3 regions of the Halomonas marinisediminis genome follow, and region 1 is predicted to be linked to each of the others. Evidence: riboswitches for the same ligand, from Rfam matches in the RefSeq annotation. Region 1 holds a riboswitch; each other region holds the start of a gene.
The links. Region 1 has a riboswitch for thiamine pyrophosphate ahead of tenA (thiaminase II). Riboswitches for the same ligand answer to the same signal wherever they lie in the genome.
Positions count from the first base shown of each region.

Region 1 (7,610 bases):
GTGCCTCGTCATTGGCGTCGGCCACCGAGCCGGGGCGCAGGCCATCGCCCAGCGAGAAGGCGACATCGTAACGCTTGCAGATTTCGCAGATCTCCTCGAAATGGGTGTAGAGGAAGCTCTCCCGGTGGTGGAAGAGACACCACTTGGCCATGATCGACCCGCCCCGGGAGACGATGCCGGTGACTCGCTTGGCGGTCAGGGGCACGTAGCGCAGTAGCACCCCCGCGTGGATGGTGAAGTAGTCCACGCCCTGTTCGGCCTGCTCGATCAGGGTATCGCGGAACACCTCCCAGGTGAGGTCCTCGGCCACGCCGTTGACCTTCTCCAGGGCCTGGTAGATCGGCACGGTGCCGATCGGCACCGGGGCGTTGCGGATGATCCACTCGCGCGTCTCGTGGATGTTCTGCCCGGTGGAGAGGTCCATGATGGTGTCGGCACCCCAGCGGATGCCCCAGGTCATCTTGTCGACCTCGTCCTCGATGGAGGAGGTGACCGCCGAGTTGCCGAGGTTGCCGTTGATCTTCACCAGGAAGTTGCGGCCGATGATCATCGGCTCGGACTCCGGGTGGTTGATGTTGCAGGGGATGATCGCCCGGCCGGCGGCCACCTCGTCGCGCACGAACTCCGGGGTGATCTCCTCGGGCAGGCGGGCGCCGAAGCCCTGGCCGGCGTGCTGGTGGCCGAGGATGCGCTCGACCTCCGCCGTCCCCAGCGCCTGGCGACGCTGGTTCTCGCGGATGGCGATAAACTCCATCTCCGGGGTGATGATGCCCTGGCGGGCGTAGTGGAGCTGGGTGACGTTCTTTCCTTCCTTGGCGCGACGGGGCGTGCGGGTCAGGTCGAAGCGCAGGTTGGCGAGCATCGGGTCGTTGGCCCGGCGCCGTCCGTATTCGGAGGTCGGACCGTCGAGCCACTCGGTGTCGCCGCGTTCATCGATCCATGCCCGGCGCAGCTCGGGCAGGCCCTTTCGCAGGTCGATCTTGGCCTCGGGGTCGGTGTAGGGGCCGGAGGTGTCATAGACAAGCAGCGGTGGGTTCTCCTCATCGGCGCCTGAAGTCCTGGTCGGCGAGAGAGTGATCTCGCGGAAAGGCACACGGATATCGGGGCGCGAGCCCTCGATGTAGAGCTTGCGCGAGCCGGGTAGCGGCTGGATGGCGGCCTCGTCGACGCGGGCGCTCTCGGCGAGGAAGTGGGCGGTCTTGCTCATGGTGTTCTCCCCTGGATTGTCGGGGTCTTGTTCAGGGAGGACACAGGCGGGGAGGACAGGGGCCACGGCGTCGGGCGCACGCGGCCTGTCGCTTGATCCCTACGCTGGTCCTAACCAGTTCAGGTTCAACGGGATCCATGCTGTGTCTCTGGTGAGAGAGGCATGATCTCAGCCGTCTTCAACGGCACCCCGTCAAGCGTGGTGTTGCCCGCCACCAGGCGGGCCGTATTGCATCATAAGGCCTGTTTAGTTCGGGCTGACAGCCTTCTCCGTCGCTTCCCGTCTCAATAACCGATATACGCCATCAGTCGGCGAGGTCCAGCCCCATCTGCCAGAAATCGATCTCCAGGCGGGTGGCGTCGCGGAAGATGGTGGCCAGCTGTTCGAACCGCTCGGGCGTGACATCGGCCAGGCGGGCGTCGAGCCAGGCGATCTCGTCGCGCATGGCGGCCTGGAACTCGTCACTCTCATACATCTGCAGCCACTTCTCGAAGGGGTTGGCCTCACCGCGAACGGTAAAGGGCTGCTTGGCCTGCCACTGGGAGATGACCCCATAGCCGACCAGGCAGGGGGCCAGGGCCACGTGCATATCGAGCAGATCGCCACGGTTGCCGGTATCCAGCACATAGCGGGTATAGGCCATGGTCGCGCGGGCTTCTGGCAGGCCGGCCAGGTCGGTCTCCGAGATACCCCATTCGCGGCAGTAGTCGATATGCAGGCCGAGTTCGACATCGATGATGGTCTTCAGGCCATCCAGGCTATGGCGCAGCTCGGTGATATCGCGGCTCTTGTAGGTCGCCAGCGCATAGGCTCGCCCGAAGTGAATCAGAAACAGGTAGTCCTGCTTCAGGTAGTGGCGAAATGCCTCTTCCGGCAGGGTGCCGGCGGCGAGCTGGCGCACGAAGTCGTGCTCGATATAGGCGCGCCAGTCTTCGTGGCAGGCCTGCGTAAGGTCACTGAATCGATAGCCCATCATGCCTCCGGTCAAGCTAAGCAATCCGGCAGGTGGTAGAGGGCGTAGGCGGAGGGTAGGGGCAGAGAGGTGGCCTGGCTACCGCTTGATTCCTACGCCGGTACTAACCGGATCAGGTTCAACGGGCCTCGTCGTGATGACAGTCACTGCCATGGGACGATCTCAGCCGGTTCCACCGGCACCCCGTCAAGCGAACGCCCAGTCTAGCAGGTCGCTCGCCGCTTTCCAGTCGCCCGCCGCTTTCCAGTCGCCCGGCTCAGTCGGTCTCGAGGCGTAGGCTGTCGAACCATGTCTCGCTCTCGGGCAGTACCAGCTCGCTGGCCGGCCGGCCACTGGCGTACCACGCCCGGGCGTTGCGCAGCTGCCAGCGACGCCCGCCATCGTCGATGCCGATGCCTAGCCGCAGCGGCCCGTAGCGGGCGAAGGCGCGGCCGACGAGCCGTGAATCGCGCAGGGCCAGGTTGGCCAAAAGCTCCAGGCGATCGCCGCCCCGCACGTCGAGGTTCTCCAACCGCACGCTGTTGTCGCCGAGGATAACGCGTGCCTCGCCCTGCACCTCGCCGAGGGTGAGGCGTTTGCGCAGCCAGCGTCGCTCTCGGGCGGCGTCGACGAGTAGATTCACCAGCAGGCCGCTGTCGCGCATGGCCAGCTCCAGTCTGGCGTCGAGGGTCAGCGGCGTCTCCCAGCGCAGGCGTCCCTCGGGGAGGGTGAGCCGTGCCCACCAGCCGCGGCTGAGGTTGCCGGCGGCATCGGTCAGACGCACGCCGTCCAGGCTGAGCCGTGAGCCGGAGATATCGAAGTCGAGAGTGTCCAGATGGCCGTCGGTGAGTCGGGTATCCAGATGCAGGGTGCCATCCAGGGTCTGCTTATGCACGGCGAGTCGAGCCTCCGGTGCATGCAGCTCCAGCCGGCCCTGGGCACGCATGCCCTCGAGCTGCAGCTGAAGGGCGAGGCGCGCCTGACCGGCGAGCAGCTCGAGGGTACTACCCGGGGGCAGATAGTCGTTGAACGCGGCGAGATCCGGTGCCACGAGATAGGGGATCTCGATGCGCGTATTCAGCTCGCTCAGCCCCTGGGACATATCGAGATGGCGTGCCTGGCTGCGAATCTCCAGCAGCCGCCCCTCGATCAGGGCGCCTGCGTCCGCCTGGCGACGCAGGCCGAAACGAGGCATCGACAGATGAAGCTCTGCTCCGGGGTCAGTGGTCGTAAGGATCAGCGAGCCGTCACCGAAAGCCTCGTAGTGCAGAAAGCGAGTCGCCAGCCGGTCGGAGTGAAGCCTGAGCTCGCTGCCGGCGACGATATCGCCGTCGGCGAAGCGCAGGTCGGTGCTCAGGCGTCCGCCGCCCTGGATGGTCACGCCATGTTCTGCGGGCAGAAAGGCGTTGATAAAGTCGAGTCGGTCGAGCAGGCCGTCCAGGCGTAGCGTGCCAGAGAGAGGCCTGGCCGGCGTATCGCTGCCGGGCCAGTCGCGGCCGCCCTGGAGCCTTGCTTGGCGGGCCACCAGCTGAGTCTGCACAGGTTCGGCACTGTTCGTCGATGCCTTGACGGTCAGGCGGCTGCCGGAGAGGTCCAGGCGCTGGCTGGCGGGGTGGAGGTCGCGCAGCTCCAGGGTCAGATCCAGCTCGCCGTTGAAGGCCTCCTGCAGCAGGCGGCCTTCGATGGCATCCCCGCTCAGGGTGACTCGTCCCTGAGCGCGCTCCCCGGCGAACAGCAGCCGACCGTCGCTGCTGGCTCGACCGCCATGGAGTCGCAGCGGAGACGACGACGGCAGATAGCCATCTAGCACCGCCACGTCGGGGAAGCGCGCATCCCGCCACTCGACCTCGACGCGGGTGGCAAGCTCGCTCTCGGCGTCTGCCTGGGCGCCGTCATCGAGTTTTCGCCAGTTCAGCGGCGACCGGAAGCGGGCGACAGGTAGCTCGAGCAGGGCGGAGAGTGGCGCCTCCTCACTCGAGGCGGCGGCCTCGAGATGTAGGCGCGTGCCGGAAACGTCCACACTGTCCTCTCCAATGTCGAGCTCGACGATGGGCAGATGCAGGTCCAGCCGGCCGCGCAGGGGCTGCTCGCCGAGACGGACCGATATGGCGTCGCCCGTCAGGTCCAATCCGCCGGTGAGGCGCTGGTCGGCATACGTCAGATTTCCCTCTAGCCGTGCCGAGCCCCCCAGCAGCGTTAGCGGCACCGGCGCGGGAAGGTAGTGATCGAAGCTGGCAACATCCTGCGCCTCGACGTTGCGCCACTGCAGTTCCGCGCGCTGCAGCGTATCCGGTGGCGCATCCAGGCGCAGCACGGGGGTCTCGAGGGTCAGGCGGAACCCATCACCGCCGATCACAGGCCGTTGTGAGGCGGTGTCGGTCATCGCCTCGGACATCACCACCTGGTCGAGCTCGAGAGTCAGGCGAGCCCGTTGTGCCACCTCGGCCTCGATGGCCCCGCTACCTTCGATCCGATAGCGGGATCCGCCTTCCAGCCAGTGGCGCTCGTCGAGCCGCACGCTCAGGCGAGGTGAGTTCAGACGCAGACGGCTGCCCGGTAGCACTTCGCCGCGCTCGATGGCGATGTTACCCGTCAGGTCGCCGCTACCGTCGATCGCCAGCCAGTCCAGCGCGGCGAGATAGGGGCTGAAGACATCATAGGCGTCGCTGCGCCCGGCCAGGGCGAGGGTGCCGGAGAGAAAGCGTGTCGCCTCGCCGCCGGGATGCTCGGCCAGGATCAGCGGGGCCAGGCGAAGCTCGGCATTCAGCGCCACGGCTTGCGCCAGTACCCTGTCGCCGTGTCGGATGATCCCGTCTTCCAGTGCCAGCGCGATGCTATCGGCGCCTATCTCGCCGGCGTGCCAGTGGACTCCTGCCAGCCGCAGCGTGCCCTTGCCCGCCAGGCGGTAGGCGTCGAGGCTGGCGTGGCGGACCCTCTCGGCTTCCAGAACGTGAACCCTGATCTCTCGGTGGAGCAGGGGGACGAGCGCAAGGTTCAGGGTGGCGCGCTCGGCCGCCAGGGTCACGTCACGCTCGGCGGCACTGCCGGACAAGCGTAGCTGGGTGACTTCGACTCGGCCGGGAACCACCGTCCAGGCGTGCTGCCACTCTACCGTCAGCCGCGGTGCATGATCGAACTGAGCACGGCCCCAGGCACTGGCGAGAAGGGCGTTGGCCGCGATGAGGTAGATGCCGTAGAGCACTACCGGAGTCAACCCGAGCCATAGCAGTGCCTTGAGTGGCCTGGCGCGGGTCATGGATGACGTACGTCGTAGTGAAATCGTAGTGACATGGCTCCTCCCGGGCACAAGCCGCGGTAGCCGCGTTAGTAGATCCGGAAGCGCCGGTGCTCGGGGTGCCCCTCCTGCTCCTGTATCACCTTGCGGTAGCGCTTGTACTCCCACTGGTACTGGGCCGGATCCAGGGCGATGGCGGCTTCGACGCAGGCGTTGACCCCGGTGGCGGACTCGATCTCGTCGGGTGAGTAGACGCGCTCATCGGCCGCCAGGAAGTGGATCTCGAAGCCTTGGCCGGGGATACGGCGTGCCACACCGGTGACCACACGGGCCTCGGTGCGGGCGACGAGCTTGGGGAGCAGGGTGGCGGTATAGGCCAGCCGATCGAAGAAGGGGGCGAAGACGCCGCTGCCCCAGCTCGGTTCCTGATCAGGAAGGATGCCGATCGCCTCGCTGCGCTTCAGTGCCTTGAGCAGAGCCGCCACGCCACGCGGGTTGGTTGGCACCAGGCTTGCCCCCATGCGCTCGCGGCCGGCCCGGGTCACGGCGTCGAGCTCGCCGAGCTTGGGCGGCTCGTACATGGCGGTGAAGGGGAAGTGGCTGGAGAGCCAGAAGTTGAGCACCTCCCAGTTGCCGAAATGAGGGGCCAGCACGATGACTCCGCGCCCCCCGGCACGCGCCTCGTCGAGCAGCTCACGACCGTGAACGGCCAGCAGAGACGTCTCGATACGCTCTGGCTTGCCCATCCAGGCGAAGCCGATCTCGAGCATGGTGGCGGAGGAGTGGATCAGGCTCTCGCGGGCGAGGCGGTGCCGTTCGGTGGGGCTGCTCTCGGGATAGACGTGGGCCAAATTCGCCTCGGTGACGTCACGCTCGCGGCGGCTGAAGCGATGCACCAGCGGGCCGACCAGGCGCGCGAGCCGCCATAGCGTGGTCAGGCGCCGACCAGCGAGCGTTCGCCACACTCTCTCGATGGCGCGGGCCTGGAGAGTGCTGACAAGAGTGCCTGTACGAGAAGGAGCCTTGGCCATGGGTTACACCAGCCAGGTGTCCACATTGTCGGGAGAGCGCTTCTCCTGGAGCCCCTTGAAGCCCTTGACGCAGCGAATCACCAGCCACACCACGGCCACCAGCCAGAGGACAAAGCCGATCAGCACGAACATCAGTACGCCGGCCAGGCAGAAGTAGAGCAGGCCGATCCAGAAGGTGCGAATCTGGTAGCGGTAGTGACGCTCGAGCCACTCGGGGCCCTTGCCGCGATAGACATAGGCAATGACCACGCCGACCAGGGCGGTCAGGCCGCCGGTGATGATGCTCGCCAGATAGAGGGCATAGATGACCATGGGGAGCGTCGTGTCGACCGGCTCGGGACTCTCGATGACGATGTTCTCGCTGTGCGGGTTTTCACGCTGCAGGTTGTCGCTCATGGCGGGGCTAACGTCCTGGTTCTTTATGGAAATTGATGTCGACATGATACCCGGCGAGGGCCGCAATGCCACCGTCGGTGGAATCAGGGGGCGTCGTCGGTTTCTGGAGTGCTGCGCAGCGGGCGGCTGATCTCCAGCAGGTTGCCGTCCGGGTCACGCAGGTAGAGCGACTCGATCTGGCCGGTGGCGCCCTGACGCTGTACCGGCCCCAGCTCGATCTCCACGTCGAGTGCCTGCAGGTGTCGGGCCACCTCATCCAGCGGCAGCAGACTGCGCAGGCAGAGATCCAGGCTGCCGGGCGTGGGGGTGCCGGCGCGGGGCTCGATATCGGTGGCCGTCCAGTGCAGGCGCAGCGCCATGTCGCCGAGGATCAGGTCGACGCGTTCGCGATCGCGGTAGCGCACCTCCAGCCCCAGCACCCGGGAGTAGAAGTCGACCGCACGGGAAATATCGGTCACGGTGATGACCAGATGGTCCAGACCTGACAGCATTCGTCTCTCCTTGGAGAATAGGGGTGTTGCCCCAGAGGATACGATGATGCCGACCTGCCCGCTATGCGCATCCGCGGATACCGCCTTCTATCACCGCGATGCGCGGCGCGACTACCACCGCTGTGAGCGCTGCACGCTGGTCTTCGTGCCACCGGCCTTTCGGCTTGCCCCCGAGGAGGAGAGGGCGGTATACGACCAGCACCGAAACTCGCCGGATGACCCCGGTTATCGGCGCTTCCTGGCGCGGCTGTTCGAGCCCCTGCATGCCAGGCTCGAACCGGGAGCTCGTGGGCTCGAC
Region 1 covers NZ_SLTR01000002.1:78,815-86,424, forward strand. Annotated here, with positions in the region: gene thiC (phosphomethylpyrimidine synthase ThiC) at 1-1,207, opposite strand, end outside; TPP riboswitch at 1,287-1,409, opposite strand; gene tenA (thiaminase II) at 1,512-2,180, opposite strand; TPP riboswitch at 2,253-2,376, opposite strand; gene E0702_RS02125 (hypothetical protein) at 2,437-5,415, opposite strand; gene E0702_RS02130 (lysophospholipid acyltransferase family protein) at 5,484-6,425, opposite strand; gene E0702_RS02135 (DUF4870 family protein) at 6,429-6,821, opposite strand; gene E0702_RS02140 (VOC family protein) at 6,905-7,312, opposite strand; gene E0702_RS02145 (class I SAM-dependent methyltransferase) at 7,356-7,610, shown strand, end outside.

Region 2 (7,610 bases), on a different contig from region 1:
CTCCCGAGGGATCTCCCGGGCCTGGCCCAGATAGTACTGGCTGATGAAGTCGCCCAGCAGCGCTTCTTCCGGTAGGTCGAGGCCATTGGCGGGGGCGTGATGGCGCGCCCCCAGCAGCCTCCCCTGGCGGATGGCCAGTACCGAGATGCATAGCGCTCCGGGGCGGCTGGTCAGCGCGAAGGCGTCGGCGTCGCCATCGCCGGTATCCACAAACTGGCGTTGCTGCAGTTGCCGCAGCTGCTGGATCTGATCGCGCAGGCGGGCCGCCTCCTCGAAGGCCAGTTCACGGCTGGCGGCTTCCATCGCGGCGGTGAGCTCCCGGGTAACCTGTTCGCTCTTGCCTTCCAGGCACTGCACGGCGTGCTCCAGATCGCGGCGATAGTCGGCCTCGGAGATGTATCCCACGCAGGGTGCGCTGCAGCGATCGATCTGGTACTGCAGGCAGGGTCGCGAGCGGTGGGCGAAGACGCTGTCCTCGCAGTTGCGGATGCGGAATATCTTCTGCATCAGCGAGAGACTGTCGCGCACCGCGTGGCTGCTGGGGTAGGGGCCGAGATAGCACCCGTCATCTCGGCGTTGACGAACCCGCTTGTACTCCAGCGCCGGAAAGGGGTGGCGGTCTGTGACAAAGATGAAGGGGTAGGACTTGTCGTCGCGCAGCAGGATGTTGTAGGGCGGCCGCAGCTCCTTGATCAGGGTCTGCTCGAGCAGCAAGGCCTCTGTCTCGCTGTTGGTCACCGTGACCTGGATATCGGCGATACGCGCTACCAGTGCCTGGGTCTTGGCGTTCAGTGCACCACGGAAATAGCTGGCGAGCCGCGCCTTGAGGCGGCGCGCCTTGCCAATATAGAGCGTCTCGCCGCCCTGGTCGAACATGCGATAGACACCGGGGGCCTCGCTGACGCTGGCCAGGAAGTGGCGATGGTCAAAGGTCATCTGGCGAGGTTACTGCATGGTGGAGAAGCCTTCCACCAACCCATGGCGCAGGCCCAGGTGGGTGAGCTCGACGTCGGACTTGACGCCCAGCTTCTCGAAGATGCGGTAGCGGTAGGTGTTGACCGTCTTGGTGCTGAGAAACAGTCGGTCCGAGATGTCGGCGACCTTCTGGCAGTTGATGATCATCATCGCCACCTGCATCTCCCTGGAGGAGAGCTCATCGAAGGGGTTCTCGGGTGAGTCGATCCGCGACAACACCAGACGCTGTGCGACGTCCGGGCTGACATAACGTTGCCCCTGGAAGACCTCGCGGATGGCACCAACCATCTCCTCGTGCTGGGAGCCCTTGCTGACAAGGCCTCGAGCGCCGGCGTCCAGCAGTCGCTGGGCGAAGCTGTCCTCCAGCCAGGCGGTCAGTACCAGGACACGGGTGTCAGGGAGGGCTCGGGTGATCTTGCGCGTGGCTTCGAGACCACCGATACCTGGCATGCGGATATCCATCAACACCACGTCAGGCTTGAGGCGCCGTGCCTGGGCAATGGCCTCCTCACCACTGGCCGCCTCGCCGATGACCCGCAGGTCCCTCTCGGTGTTCAGCAGGTGAGCAAGACTGGTTCTTATCAGGTGGTGGTCATCGGCAATGAGTACCTTGATCAATTGAATTCGCTCCTGAGCGACTCGACGGCAGCAGACCGGCTCATCGCATGATGTAAGGGTAACCGTTGGCGACTAGCGTGGCATACGTGAAGGAGTAGAGGAAAGACTACTTAGGTTGCTATACAAAGCGACATGCAAATAGAAAAAAAGAGTTGACGGTGGTCTCATGTCACCGTATTATCTGCCCCGTTCTCGCAACGGCGAGACAGCGTGGGGCCTTAGCTCAGCTGGGAGAGCGCAACACTGGCAGTGTTGAGGTCAGCGGTTCGATCCCGCTAGGCTCCACCAACAGGATTCAACGGATTAGCCGTCTGGCGCACTGCGCCAGGCGGCTTTTTCGTGGTCGGTCGTGCGTGGTCGATCAAGGGCTCAATATGGCCCTTGGCGTGGGCTGCGCGCAGGCAGAAACAGATATCCCCCCCCGGCACGAAGGCCGGGGGTGGCGTGGCTTATAGTCCGATGGCGGAAGAGGTGGAGCGGCGAGGGTCGGCCCCACCGTAATACATCCCGTCCTCGATCAGGATCGACTGGGCGGCACCCATGGCCGATTGCTGGCTGATGGTGTGACCGCGCTCCCTGAGCAGTTCCAGCGTATCGGGACTGAAGCCGGCCTCGGTGCGGATTTCGTCGGGCAGCCACTGATGGTGCATGCGCGGGGCGCTGACCGCCGACTGGATGTTCATGCCGTGATCGATCACGTTCATCAGCACCTGCAGGGTGGTGGTGATGATCCGCGAGCCCCCGGGGCTGCCGGTGATCAGGTAGTTCTTGCCATCACGCTTGACGATGGTTGGGGTCATCGAGGAGAGCATGCGCTTGCCGGGCTCCACCTTGTTGGCCTCGCCGCCGATCAGGCCATACGCGTTGGGGACGCCGGGCTTGGCCGAGAAGTCATCCATCTCGTTATTGAGCAGAAAGCCGGCGCCGTCGACAACGATGCCCGAGCCATAGCTGAAGTTGATGGTATAGGTGTTGGATACCGCAAGACCGTTGTCATCCACGATGGAAAAGTGGGTGGTCTCGTTGGATTCGTAATCAACCGGATTGCCGGGGGCAATCTCGGCGCTGGGGGTAGCCTGTTCACCGATCTGGGCGCGCAGTTCTGCAGCGTACCCCTTGGAGGTGAGCCCGGCCAGTGGCACATCCACGAAGTCGGTATCGCCGAGGAACTCGGAGCGATCGGCATAGGCGCGCTTCATGGCCTCGGCCATCAAGTGCATGCTATCGGCCGAGCCGAAGCCCATTTCACCGATGGGGTACTCCTCGAGGATGTTGAGCATCTGCACGATATGGGCGCCGCCGGAGGAGGGCGGGCTCATGGCGTAGATATCGTGCCCCCGGTAGGTGCCGTGACTGGGTTCGCGAATCACCGGCTGGTACCCGGCCAGATCTTCTTGCGTGATCAGACCGTCGTGGCGTTCCATTTCGGCGACGATCAGGCGAGCGGTTTCGCCTTCATAGAACTCCCGCGCCCCCTCCTCGGCGATACGCTTGAGGGTGGCGGCGAGATCGGGCTGTCGGAATAGGTCGCCGACCTGATAGGCGCTGCCGTCCTCCTTGAAGAACTTGGCCATGCTGGCGTCCCAAGCCTCGAATCGGCCGCGGGTATCCTGCAGTCCCTTGACGAAGCGCGGGGGGACGACAAAGCCCTCCTCCGCCAGGCGTATGGCCGGCTCCAGCGCCTCGGCAAGACTCAGGGTGCCGTACTTCTCCAGTGCCATGGCCAGGCCGGCCACGGTGCCAGGCACGCCAGCAGCCAGGTGGGTGAAGCGTGAACGCTCGGTGACCGCTTCGCCGTTCTCATCCTGGAACATGGTCTCGAAGGCCGCTGCCGGTGCGGTCTCTCGGTAGTCGATGGCGATGACTTCATCGCTCTGTTCATCGGAGATCAGCATGAAGCCGCCACCCCCGATATTGCCGGAGCGGGGCTGCGTGACGGCCAGGGCAAAGCCGGCGACTACCGCCGCGTCCACGGCGTTGCCGCCAGCCGCGAGCACATCCCGTGCTACCTCGGAGGCAAGAAAGTGGCTGGAAGCCACCATGCCGTGGGAGCTCTCCTGAGGGTGGAAGCGCTCACCCTCGAGAATGGCTTGTTGTGAGAAGGCGGCTGGAGATGCCAGCAGGCTCGCCGAGAGGAGGGCGATGGTCAGCGCCCGGGGTGCAGGGAACGATAGAGAACGATCGGTCATAGTGTTATTCCTTTTTATAACGATCAGGGGTGCTGCCTCGGGAGGCGGGACGCTATGGCAATCGAGGGCGGCAGCGTCCGGGGTTCCGCCCATTCAGTTAGGTTGGATAGTTCGCTGCTGTCAAACCGGCTAGCGTGATGACGCTGGCCGGCGGTCGTGTCAGGGTGTGGCGTGCCAGAAGGGCTGGCCCAGGGTCGGCGTGCTGGGGCTGGCGGTCTGGCGACGCTCCATCAGGCCGGCGAGATAGGCCTCGCGGCCCGCCTCGATGGCGCGGGCGAAGGCGGCCGACATCTGTGCCGGGCGACGAGCCTTGGCCACGGCGGTGTTGAGCAGCACGCCATCAAAGCCCATCTCCATGGCTTCGGCGGCCTGGGAAGGAGCCCCGAGGCCGGCATCGATGATCAGTGGCACGTCGATGCGCTCGCGCAGGGTGCGCAGGGCGTAACGGTTCATCAGGCCACGCCCGGTCCCGATCGGTGCGCCCCAGGGCATCAGGGCCTGGCAGCCTGCCTCCTGGAGGCGCTGGCATAGCACCAGATCGTCGGTGCAGTAGGGCAGCACCTTGAAGCCCTGCTCGACCAGCTCCCGAGCGGCTTCCAGCAGACCGAAGGGGTCGGGCTGAAGGTTGTAGTCGTCGCCGATGACCTCGACCTTGATCCAGGGTGTGTCGAACAGTTCCCGGGACATCTCGGCGAGCGTGATGGCTTCCCGGGCAGAGCGACAGCCGGCAGTGTTGGGCAGCAGGTGGCAGCCGCTTTCACGCAGAATCTGCCAGAAGGCATCGCCGTCGCCATCGGCGTTACCGCCGCCGGGATTCTGGCGACGCAGCCCCAGGGTCAGCATCGCGCAGTCGGCGGCCTCGATGGCGCCCTGCATCACCTGGGGCGACGGGTAGAGGGCGGTGCCAAGCAGGAAACGGCTGTTGAAGCGCTCTTCATAGAGCACCAGCGCATCGTCATGGGGTGATTGGGTGTGCATTAGCCGCCTCCTACCGGGGCCACGATATCGATACGGTCACCCTCGCCGAGGGTGCGCTCGGGCCAGGTGGAGCGCGGTGCGAAGGCATCGTTGATGGCTACGGCCACGCGACGCTCTCCATACCCCCACGCTTCCAGGGCCTGGGTCAGGGGGGTGCCTTCGGGAAGCCGGGCGGGCTCGCCGTTGAGGCTCAGGGTGATCTCATGCATGGGGTCACTCGCTTTCACGACAGGGTCTCCTGGGGGCGGAGCCGTCCAGTAGGTCGGCGAAGGGGTTGTCACCGTGGCCACGAATCTCGCTCAATAGATGCTCAACCACGGCTGGGGCAAGCAGATAACCGTGGCGAAACAGTCCATTAGCGCTAATCAATCCATCGCTTAGGGTAACCCGGGGCAGGTTGTTGCGAAAGGCGGGGCGCAGGTTGACACCCTGCTCAAGGATGCGTGCCTCGGCGAAGGCCGGTGACAGAGTATAGAGGGCGCTGGAAAGCTCCAGGGAGGATTGCAGCGATATCGGTGAGCGATCTTCGCTCTCGATGGAGGTGGCGCCGATGACGAAGCGTCCATTGGGCTTGGGGACCACATAGAGCTGGTAGCGCGGATGCATCAGGCGCACCGGCCGCGTCAGTGTGATCTCGTTGGTCGTTACATGCAGTGTTTCGCCGCGCACGCCGCGCAGGGTGGGGTGATTGGTCTTGGCGCCATGGCCACGGCAGTCGATCACCAGGTCGAAGTGGTGCGTTCCCGTTGGGGTGGTCACTTCGCCGGGATGCACTTTCACCGGGGTATGGGCATGGCACTCACCGCCAAGCTCGCGTATCGCCCCCAGCAGCCGTGTGAGCAGCTCGCGGTTATCCAGGTGTGCTTCGTCGGCAAGAAACAGGCCGTGGCGGAAGCGAGTCAGATCGGGTTCCAGATGATGTATGCCGCTGCCATCCAGCTCCTGATAGAGGGCGCCTTCTCCCAGGGTGTCGGCAAGGTCACGGCGGAACTGGATCAGCTCGTTGCCATCCTGGGGGTGGGCAACCACCAGGCTGCCGTGCTGGTGCCATAGCTCCGACGCCTGGAGTTCGGCCAGCCATCCGGGCCAGCGATCGAGAGCCATCTGCCCCATCTCATAGACACTGCGCTCGCTGACAACCGTTTCGGCCAGGGGAGCGACCATGCCGGCGGCGGTCCAGGCTGCGGCGGGCGGCGTGTCAAGGTCACCTGCATCGTAGAGGCTGACGGCATGGCCGTCGCGCAGCAGGTGCCAGGCTGTCAGGCGGCCGAGCAGGCCGGCGCCGGCGATGGCGAAGCGGCGTTGTGGGGTGGCGTTCATGAGGCGTGCATCCGGCAGTTGGCAGTGTGGAGATCAGGCTGGATGCAGGGTAGGGACGGGCTGGGGGCACGAACTTGTTCCCTCCGCAGGCATCAACCTGATCAGGTTCAACGGGTTCGGCCATACCGATCTCAGCCCCTTGATACCGCATGACGGTGAGAGGGGCGCCCCGACAAGAGCTGCCAACATAACCAAGAAGGCCCGCCGACGCAATCGAGCGTCGGCGGGCCTTCTGGGGCAGGCGGGATTCAGGCGCAGTCGGCGGCGCCCTCTCCGAACATGTCGAAGAGCAGTTCGCGCCCCATGCCGGTCAGCACGAAGCGGCGCTGGTCGTTCCAGGTGGCGGCCTCGCTTGATTCGAGGATGCGCTGACAGACCGACCATTCGCGGCTGTCGCTCTTCAGCGTTTCCAGCGCAGAGGGGTCGAGGCCACGATGGGGTACGGTGACGGTTTCGAGCACGTGGCCCTGGCGATAGAGCAGGGCGGCCATGTTGGCGAGGCATTGGCGCAGGCTGCGCTGCATCCCGAAGGTGTCGATTGAAGGGGTAGTCATGCGCCGCGTCTTCCTTGGTGGAAATTGCTGCGGCGCATTATACAACCTTGGTCGGATAAGACCAAGGTCTAGTGGGGGTCACGGCGCGTCGTGGACCTCACCGAGCAGCAGGAACTCGATCAATGCCTTCTGGGCATGCAGACGGTTGCCCGCCTCCTGCCAGACCACGGCCCGCGGATCGTCGAGCAGGGTCTCGCTGATCTCCTCGCCGCGATGGGCCGGCAGGCAGTGCAGGAACAGCACGTCCTGGTGAGCGCGATCGAGCAGTGCTTCGGTGACCTGAAGATCGGCGAAGGCCGCCTCACGCTTGGCCTGCTCCTCCTCCTGTCCCATGGAGGCCCAGACATCGGTCGTTACCAGATCGGCGCCGGTCACGGCCTCGACGGGGTCACGTAGCAGGGTGACGCGATCGCCGGCGGCCTCGAGGATATCCTGGCGCGGCTCATAACCTTCTGGGCAGCAGATGCGCAGCTGGAAGTCGAACTGGCGGGCTGCATTGATCCAGGAGTGGCACATGTTGTTGCCGTCGCCGATCCATACTGCGGTCTTGCCCTTTACGCTGCCGCGTAGCTCGGTCCAGGTCATCACATCGGCGAGCAGCTGACACGGATGATAGTCGTCGGTCAGCGCGTTGATCACCGGCACGCTGCTGGCCTCGGCGAATGACTCGAGTCCGGCGTGGGAGAAGGTGCGGATCATCACGATATCGACCATCTCGGAGAGCACGCGAGCGGTGTCGCCGATGGGCTCGCCCCGGCCGAGCTGGGTGTCGCGGGGAGAGAGGAACAGCGCATGGCCGCCGAAGTGTGCCATGGCGGTCTCGAAGGAGACCCGGGTGCGGGTCGAGGACTTCTCGAAGATCATCGCCATGGTGTGATTCGGGAAGGGGGTGTAGGTGGGCCCCTCCACCTTGAGCGCGTTCTTTATGGTAATGGCGCGCTGAATCATGTAGCTCAGCTCTTCAGGGCTGGCATCC
Region 2 covers NZ_SLTR01000001.1:337,782-345,391, reverse strand. Annotated here, with positions in the region: gene uvrC (excinuclease ABC subunit UvrC) at 1-936, opposite strand, end outside; gene E0702_RS01615 (response regulator) at 946-1,593, opposite strand; tRNA gene E0702_RS01610 (tRNA-Ala) at 1,806-1,881, shown strand; gene ggt (gamma-glutamyltransferase) at 2,043-3,782, opposite strand; gene E0702_RS01600 (thiazole synthase) at 3,942-4,760, opposite strand; gene thiS (sulfur carrier protein ThiS) at 4,760-4,987, opposite strand; gene thiO (glycine oxidase ThiO) at 4,974-6,080, opposite strand; TPP riboswitch at 6,142-6,262, opposite strand; gene E0702_RS01585 (hypothetical protein) at 6,329-6,634, opposite strand; gene argF (ornithine carbamoyltransferase) at 6,713-7,610, opposite strand, start outside.
Region 2: another riboswitch for thiamine pyrophosphate. It lies ahead of thiO (glycine oxidase ThiO); the one in region 1 lies ahead of tenA (thiaminase II).

Region 3 (7,610 bases), on a different contig from region 1:
CGCATGGTCGTGTTTGCTGGGGGTGGCGAAGACCGGGCCGAGTCCCAGATAGTCGAGACGCTCGACGTCGAGGCGGGCCATCTGCTCCAGGGTCTGCACCGAAAGCCCCAGGATCGCCTGTTCCCCCAGTGCCGCTCGAGCCGCCGCTACCTCGCCGTCGTCCTGACCGATATGCAGGCCATCGGCGCCACTCTCCACCGCCACCGTCAGACGGTCATTGATGATCAGCGGCACGCCGCTGCCGGCAAGCGCTGCCTTCAGTCGCCGGGCCTGGTCGATCAACTCGCCGTCATCGGCGTGCTTGTCGCGCAGCTGGATCACCGTGGCGCCACCGCGCACCGCGGCCACGACGGTCTTCTCCAGGCCATGGTCGGCACATAGGATCGGGTCGGTCACGAGGTACAGGGAAAGATCAAGGCGCATCGGACACCTCCAGAGTGGGCAGGGTGACAAGCTGGTCGTGGTCGAGGGCGTAGAGGGCGTCGAGGAAGGCCACTGCAAAGCTGCCGGGGCCTGTTGCGGTGGTACCGGCGCGGCGCCCCGCCTCGCCGTAGCAGGCCAGCGCCGCCGTGGTGGCGGCAAAGGGATCCTCGGCGTCCACCAAAAAGGCGGCGACTACCCCGGTGAGGGCACAGCCCAGGGTGGTGACCCGGGGCATCAGGGGGTGGCCGCCCGAGATCCGGGCCAGGCGCCGGCCATCGGTGACCAGATCGATCTCTCCGGTGACCGCCACCACCGCGGCGGTGCGGCGCGCGAGGCTGATCGCGGCCTCCTCGGCGGCCTCTATGGGGTCGCTGCTGTCGACCCCACGCCCGCCACTGCCCTGGCGCTCCAGGGCGAGGATTTCCGAGGCGTTGCCGCGGATCACCGTCGGCCGGCATTCCAGCAGGCGCTGGCCCGCCTCGCGACGATAACGAGTGGCGCCCACCGCTACCGGGTCCAGCACCCAGGGCCTGCCCGCCAATTGTGCGGCCTCGGCGGCCTCCTCCATGGCATCAAGCCAATGGGGCGAGAGAGTACCGATGTTGATCGTCAGTGCATCGGCCAGTGCCGCAAACTCGGCGGCCTCCTCGCGGGCATGCACCATGGCCGGCGAGGCGCCTAGCGCCAGCAGCACATTGGCCATGGGGTTCATGGCCACCAGGTTGGTGATGTTGTGAATCAGCGGCGCCCGCTTGCGCAGGCGCGCCAGGTGGGCGGCGGAGTCGATCGGTCCGCGGGTGGCGGTAGTCATCATTCCTCCCGGGCGTGGGAGGTGCAGCCGCTGGAGCGGGCTGCACGACTCCCTACGCCGGCATGATCCGGGTCAGGTTCCAAGGGTACGTCTCAACCGCGGTGGATGCCGCAGCGCCCCTGTCGTGGGCATCACTATCCCTGCCCCGGATAAGCCTGTAAAGCCTGGGCATCGAGCCTAGAGCCTGGAACCTGGAACCTAGAACCTAGAACCTAGAACCTAGAACAGGGAGTGATTGATCATCAGGTGCGTCGCCACGCTGGCCGCATAGCCCAGGGCGATGGCGGGGGCCCAGCGTAGATGACCGGCAAAGGTGTAGATCCCGCGAGCCTGTCCCATCAGTGCCACGCCGGCGGCGGAGCCCATGGAGAGCAGGCTGCCACCGACACCGGCGGTCAGGGTGATCAGTAGCCAATGGCCCTCGGACATGTCGGGTGCCATGGAGAGCACGGCGAACATCACCGGAATGTTATCGACGACCGCCGAGACGATGCCCAGCACGATGTTGGCCCACAGCGGGTTCCAGCCACCGTAGAGCGTCTCGGAGAGCAGCGCCAGGTAGCCCATGAAGCCCAGTCCGCCCACGCACATTACCACGCCATAGAAGAACAGCAGGGTATCCCACTCGGCGCGGGCGATACGGCTGAAGATATCGAAGGGCACCACGCTGCCGAGTTGTTCGAGCTTCTTCCAGTCGCCGCGTTGAGCATAGCGGGTGCGTTTTCTATCCAGCGAGCGCGGCAGGCTGCGGCGCAGGAAGTAGCCGAAGAACTGGAGCATTCCCAGGCCGAACATCATGCCCATCGCCGGCGGCAGGCTGAGCATCGAGTGGCACAGCACCGAGATGGCCACGGTGAGCAGAAACAGCAGGATGATGCGTCGAGCACCGCGCTTGAGCCATACCTCCTCGGTGAGCACAGGCGGCTTGCGGTTGCGGATGAAGAAGTTCATGACCAGCGCCGGCACCAGGAAGTTGACCAGTGAGGGCGCCAACAGCTGGAAGAATGCGCCGAAGGGCAGCTGACCGGCCTGCCATACCATCAGCGTGGTGATATCGCCGAACGGGCTGAAGGCGCCCCCGGCATTCGATGCCACCACCACATTGATGCAGCACAGCCGAATGAAGCGGTCATCACCTTCGGCCACCTTGAGCACCACCGCGCACATCAGCATGGCGGTGGTCATGTTGTTGGCGACCGCCGAGATCCAGAAGGCCAGGAAGCCGGTGATCCAGAACAGGCTGCGATAGCTGAAGCCCTTGCGCACCAGCCAGGCGCGCAGCGCATCGAAGACTCGGCGCTCCTCCAGGGCGTTGATGTAGGTCATCGCGACCAGCAGGAACAGCAGCAGCTCGCTGTACTCGAGCAGCGTCTCACGGAAGGCGGTTTCGGCCTGCTCGGGCAGCCCGGCGCCGGTATAGGCCCAGGCCACCAGCGCCCAGATCAGACCGGCGGCGACCAGCACCGGCTTCGACTTGCGCATATGCAGCACTTCTTCGGACATGACCAGGGCGTAGGCGAGCACGAAGAGGGCCACCGAGAGTACGCCGACGCCTGATCCGGTGAGATCGAGGGGGCCGGCGTTGGCCATGGCCAGCGAGGGCATGGTCAGGCAGCAAAGACCAAAAAGGAGAAACGCGCCGAGGCGGGAAGGCGCTTGGCGAAGGGTGTATCGGGAAGATGTCATGGTGGTAGTGAGGCGTCGGGGGGGAAAGGGAGGCGACAGGATAGGCGACCTCGCCTTAAGGCTGCCTTAAGAGAAGCCTGAGAATCTGCCCTCAAGGGCTGATTTAGGCCTTTCAAGAGGATATTTCTGTGCTCAAGGCCATTTTTTGGTGTTTCCTGGTGCTGTTTTCGCAGTTGGGGCTACTGCACTATGTCGACAGGCGGGTGTTGGGGATGACGTTTGGAGGAGGTGAAGCTGGGGGCGAGACAGTGCCGACCGATGGGGAGCCGCAAGCGTCGTTGGCCGACGAGTAGGGGGAGATTGCGGAGGGGCGCGAAGGCTCAGGCGTCTCGGGGCAGCATCGCCACGACACGCAGACCACTCTCGGGAGCGGGGCCGAGATCGAGCGTGCCGCCGTGGCGAGCCAGCAGGCGCTCGACAATGGAGAGCCCAAGGCCGGCACCGGCTCCGGGGCCGGCGCGATGGAAGCGTTCGGTGACACGCCCGCGCTGCGCCTCGGGAATACCGGGGCCTTGATCATCCACGCACAGCCACAGTTGGGTCTCCTCGGCACCAAGCGTTACTGTCACCCGGCCACCATCCGGACTATAGCGCAGGGCGTTGCCAACCAGGTTCTGTACCAGGATACCGATGGCGCCCGGCTCGGTGGTCAGCTGCCAGTTATTGGACTCATCGGCGACGAGATTCAGGGTGAGGCCCCTTTCGATGGCCAGTGGTGAGAGCTCGGCCAGCGCCTCACGTACCTCGACCAGCAGATTGCCTTCGATGCGAGGTGCCGACTCCTGCCCCACCGCCTCGGGTTCCAGGCGCGCCAGGGTCAGTAACTGAGAAACCAGTCGAGTGGCTCGGGCTACGCCGCCGCGCAGCTCGTGAAGCGCCTCGTGACGATCGACGGAGTCCTCGGCGGCCAGCGCATTCTGTGCATGAAGATCGAGCACCGCCAAGGGAGTGCGTAGCTCATGGGCAGCATCGGCGATAAAGCGCTTCTCGCGCACCCGCAGTTGACGGATGCGCTCCAGCAGACGATTCAGGGCGCCGACGATGGTGTCCAGCTCGCGTGGAAGGGGATCCATCAGCAGCGGCTGCAGGTTGTGAGGGTCCCGCTGGTGGATTGCCAGCGCCAACCGCGACAACGGACGCAACCCCCAGCCGATCGCCCACCACAGCAGCAGTGCCAGCAGTGGCAGACCGACCAGGTCAGGCAGCAGGGTGCGTAAGGCCACGGCGCGAGTCAGCTCGCCGCGCATATCGTCGCGTTCGGCAACCATCATTCGTCGAGTCGAGTCGGCCACGCCGTGGACATAGACGCGCCAGGCATGGCCTGCCACACGACTGTCGACATAGCCGGATGACCGGTCGGTGAAGGGCTCTGCTGGGGCGCTGGCCGACCGCATGACCAGCCGCTCATCCTCCCATAGTTGAAAGGCCAGCCGGCTTAGGTTGCGCTGGTCGGCCACGCGCTCGTCCGACGATTCGGCACGCAGCAGGGCACTCTCGATACTGGCCAGCAGGGCCGCGCGCTGGTCGTCCGGCAGTGGTGTCTGCATCAGTCTCTCCAGCAGACGGGCGTTTCGCGCCAGGCTGGCATCGTAAAGCTCCTCGATCTCGTGAGCGGCATAGCGGTAGCTGAACAGACCGATGGCCAGCATGCTGATGCCGAACACCAGCAGTACCAGGCTCAGGGTGCGCCGGCGGATGGAGGTCACGCTTCACGCTCCTGTGATGTAGGGTCCAGCACGTAGCCAATGCCACGCACGGTGCGAATCAGGCCAGGGAACAGCTTGCGGCGCAGGTGATGAACATGCACCTCGATGGCATTGCTCTCGACATCTTCCCCCCAGCCATAGATCAGGCGGGTTAGGGTATCGCGGGTAAAGACCCGCCCGGGATGGCTCATGAACTCCTGCAAGAGAGTGAATTCGCGGCGAGACAGGGTGATCGCCTGCCCTTGGTAGTATACCTGGCGCCTGGTAGGTTCCAGCTGAATGCCACGGCACTCCAGCAGCGGTGTTACCTGGCCCTGGCTGCGACGTAGCAGGGCACGCAGCCGCGCCTTGAGCTCGGCGACCTCGAAAGGCTTGACCAGGTAATCGTCGGCGCCGGCATCCAGGCCTTCGATGCGATCATCCACGGCATCCCGGGCGGTGAGTACCAGTACCGGCACTCGGTTGCCGCCGAGCCGAGTGGCTTTCAACACCCGTATGCCGTCGAGTCCTGGCAGGCCAAGATCGAGAATCACGGCATCGAAGGGGTCATTGTTCTGTAGGGCGGCTAGCGCCAGGGTGCCATCGGCAAGGTGGTCCACGGTGTAGTGTTCAGTCTTGAGGGCCAGGCGGATGCCCGAGACCAGGCTTGGATCATCCTCCACCAGCAGGATGCGCATGAGGTCTTCTCTCCTTACGTGCTGGCTTGCGAGATGGGGGCTCAGGGTGCCAGGGCGGCGGCGCCAAGAAAGCGCTCCTGCCAGTAGGCGATCTCCACCGGCGAGGTCTCCACTCTTCGACCACGACCGGGGGCGTGGATCATCTGCCCATTGCCGCGATAGATGCCGACATGGCTGGCCTTGCCGCCTCCGCTGGTGTCGAAGAACAGCAGATCCCCCGGGCGGGCGCGGTCCACCTTCGGCAGCCGACGAAACTGGTCGTCGGCGGTACGTGGGACGGCAAGGCCCGCGGCCTGGTAGGCCAGTTGGACCAGGCCCGAACAGTCGACGCCGGTGGGCGAGTTGCCGCCGAAGCGATAGGGCGTGCCGAGGGTGCGCTCGGCCGCGGCGAGTATCAGTACGCGATCGATGGAGAGCCCTTCGCCAGGCGGCGGGTCTTCCACCGCCAGTTGCTTGCCGGCACAGCCGGTAAGCAGCATCAGGGTCATCAGTAGAACGACCAGCCGTGTCGATATCGGAGGCAGGTGAGCGGAGAGGGCAGGGGGCATTCGGGCTCCATGCGGGCGGCAAGTTTGCCCCTAGCCTAGACCGCCGGCTTCATTAACGGAAGGCGATGCGCGTGCCATAGGCAAGCATTTCATCGGGAGTCACGGCATGGCCGGGCACTCCGATCATCTCGTCGCCGCACTGATCGGACCAGGTCAACACCCCATGACTCAGCCCCAGGCTGCCAAGCAGGTCGCGAATCTCTCCGGTCCCGAGAAAGGTGCGGGTGTTGCCCTCGGCGTCGGCGAGCTCACAGACGCCTGTGCTGTGATGAAAGCGCACCGTATAGATGCCGTCCATCGATTCTATCTCGACGACAGGTGTGAAGCCGTGACTCAAGGCGTTGGCCAGCTGTTTCAGGGTGATACGGTCGTGAAGGTCGTAGGCGTGGGCGTTCATGGGCAGGCCTCGAAGGTTGATCCAGCCGAACGGCTAGTGGAAAACATACATCCCTGTATAGGAAGTGTAGAACTATTGTGGCGCCATACAAGCAGGATTTGGCCATTCTCTGGCAATTTTCGGAGGGGAAGCATGTAAAAGTAATGCGTTGTATAGCTTTTATATACAGTGCTGATGTATCGCTGCTGTGTATCCTGCTTGTTCCGCGTGATTCGGGTGGAAACCTGCCGTCGTCGCCCCCATGTCTATGCTCACATTCGCGCAACACAGGAGAGACCCATGAGCTTTCAGGGTGAACAGCATCCCGGGGTAAAGGCCCCCGCGGCCGAGACCGATGGCTTCCGCCTCAATCACACCATGCTGCGGGTCAAGGACCCCGAGAAGGCCCTGGCCTTCTACTCGCGGGTATTCGGCATGTCGGTGGTGCGCCGCCTCGATTTCGAGGAGATGCAGTTCTCGCTCTACTTTCTGGCGCGGCTGGAGAAGGACGACGTCGTGCCCGAAGAGGCCGGCCAGCGTACCGTCTGGACCTTTAGCCAGAAGGGACTGCTGGAGCTGACCCACAACTGGGGCACCGAGGAGCAGCAGGACTTCGCCTATCACGACGGCAATGCCGAGCCCCAGGGCTTTGGACATATCTGCTTCAGTGTGCCGGATCTCGAGGCGGCCGAGGCGTGGTTCGACGCCAACGATGTCGAGTTCATCAAGCGCTCCGATCAGGGCAAGATGAAGAACGTGGTGTTCGTGAAGGACGCCGATGGCTACTGGATCGAGGTGGTTCAGGCCGACCGTCTTGCCGCGATGGGCGACTGAGGTCGCGCCGGCGGAGGGGCGCTTCGTGGAAGTTGGCGTTTTTGCCCTCCACGTTGGAGGGCGATAAGGTAAGTTCATGACCATTCATGGCATGATCTGCCAAGGAGTATTGATGAATCTGCCACGTCGTCCTATCACCCTTACCCTGGCTGGCGCCTTGCTGACCGCTCCGCTGGCCATGACTGCTCAGGCCGAGGAGCCAGCCGCGGTACGCTTCTCAGTGCCGCCCTGGCCCGGGGTGACGGTCAAGACCGAGCTCGCCTCACAGCTGCTGAATGCACTGGGGTACGAGAGCCAGTCACAGGAGGTGGGCTCCACCATCACCTATCAGGCGCTGGCCCAGGGTGAGCTCGACGCCTTCCTGGCCGCCTGGCTGCCGGCCCAGCAGGGCATGTACGACACCGCCATGCAGAGCGACAATCCGTTGGTCGACCTGGGCACCAACGTCGACGGTGCACGGCTGGGCTTCGTGGTACCCACCTACGTCTATGACGAAGGCTATACCTCGGCCGAGGATCTCTGCAGTGAAGAGCTGCGGGACAAGGCCGG
Region 3 covers NZ_SLTR01000003.1:137,545-145,154, reverse strand. Annotated here, with positions in the region: gene thiE (thiamine phosphate synthase) at 1-423, opposite strand, end outside; gene thiM (hydroxyethylthiazole kinase) at 413-1,234, opposite strand; TPP riboswitch at 1,267-1,365, opposite strand; gene nhaD (sodium:proton antiporter NhaD) at 1,454-2,839, opposite strand; gene E0702_RS03950 (ATP-binding protein) at 3,241-4,626, opposite strand; gene E0702_RS03945 (response regulator) at 4,623-5,303, opposite strand; gene E0702_RS03940 (C40 family peptidase) at 5,345-5,851, opposite strand; gene E0702_RS03935 (hypothetical protein) at 5,904-6,248, opposite strand; gene gloA (lactoylglutathione lyase) at 6,528-7,061, shown strand; gene E0702_RS03925 (glycine betaine ABC transporter substrate-binding protein) at 7,174-7,610, shown strand, end outside.
Region 3: another riboswitch for thiamine pyrophosphate. It lies ahead of thiM (hydroxyethylthiazole kinase); the one in region 1 lies ahead of tenA (thiaminase II).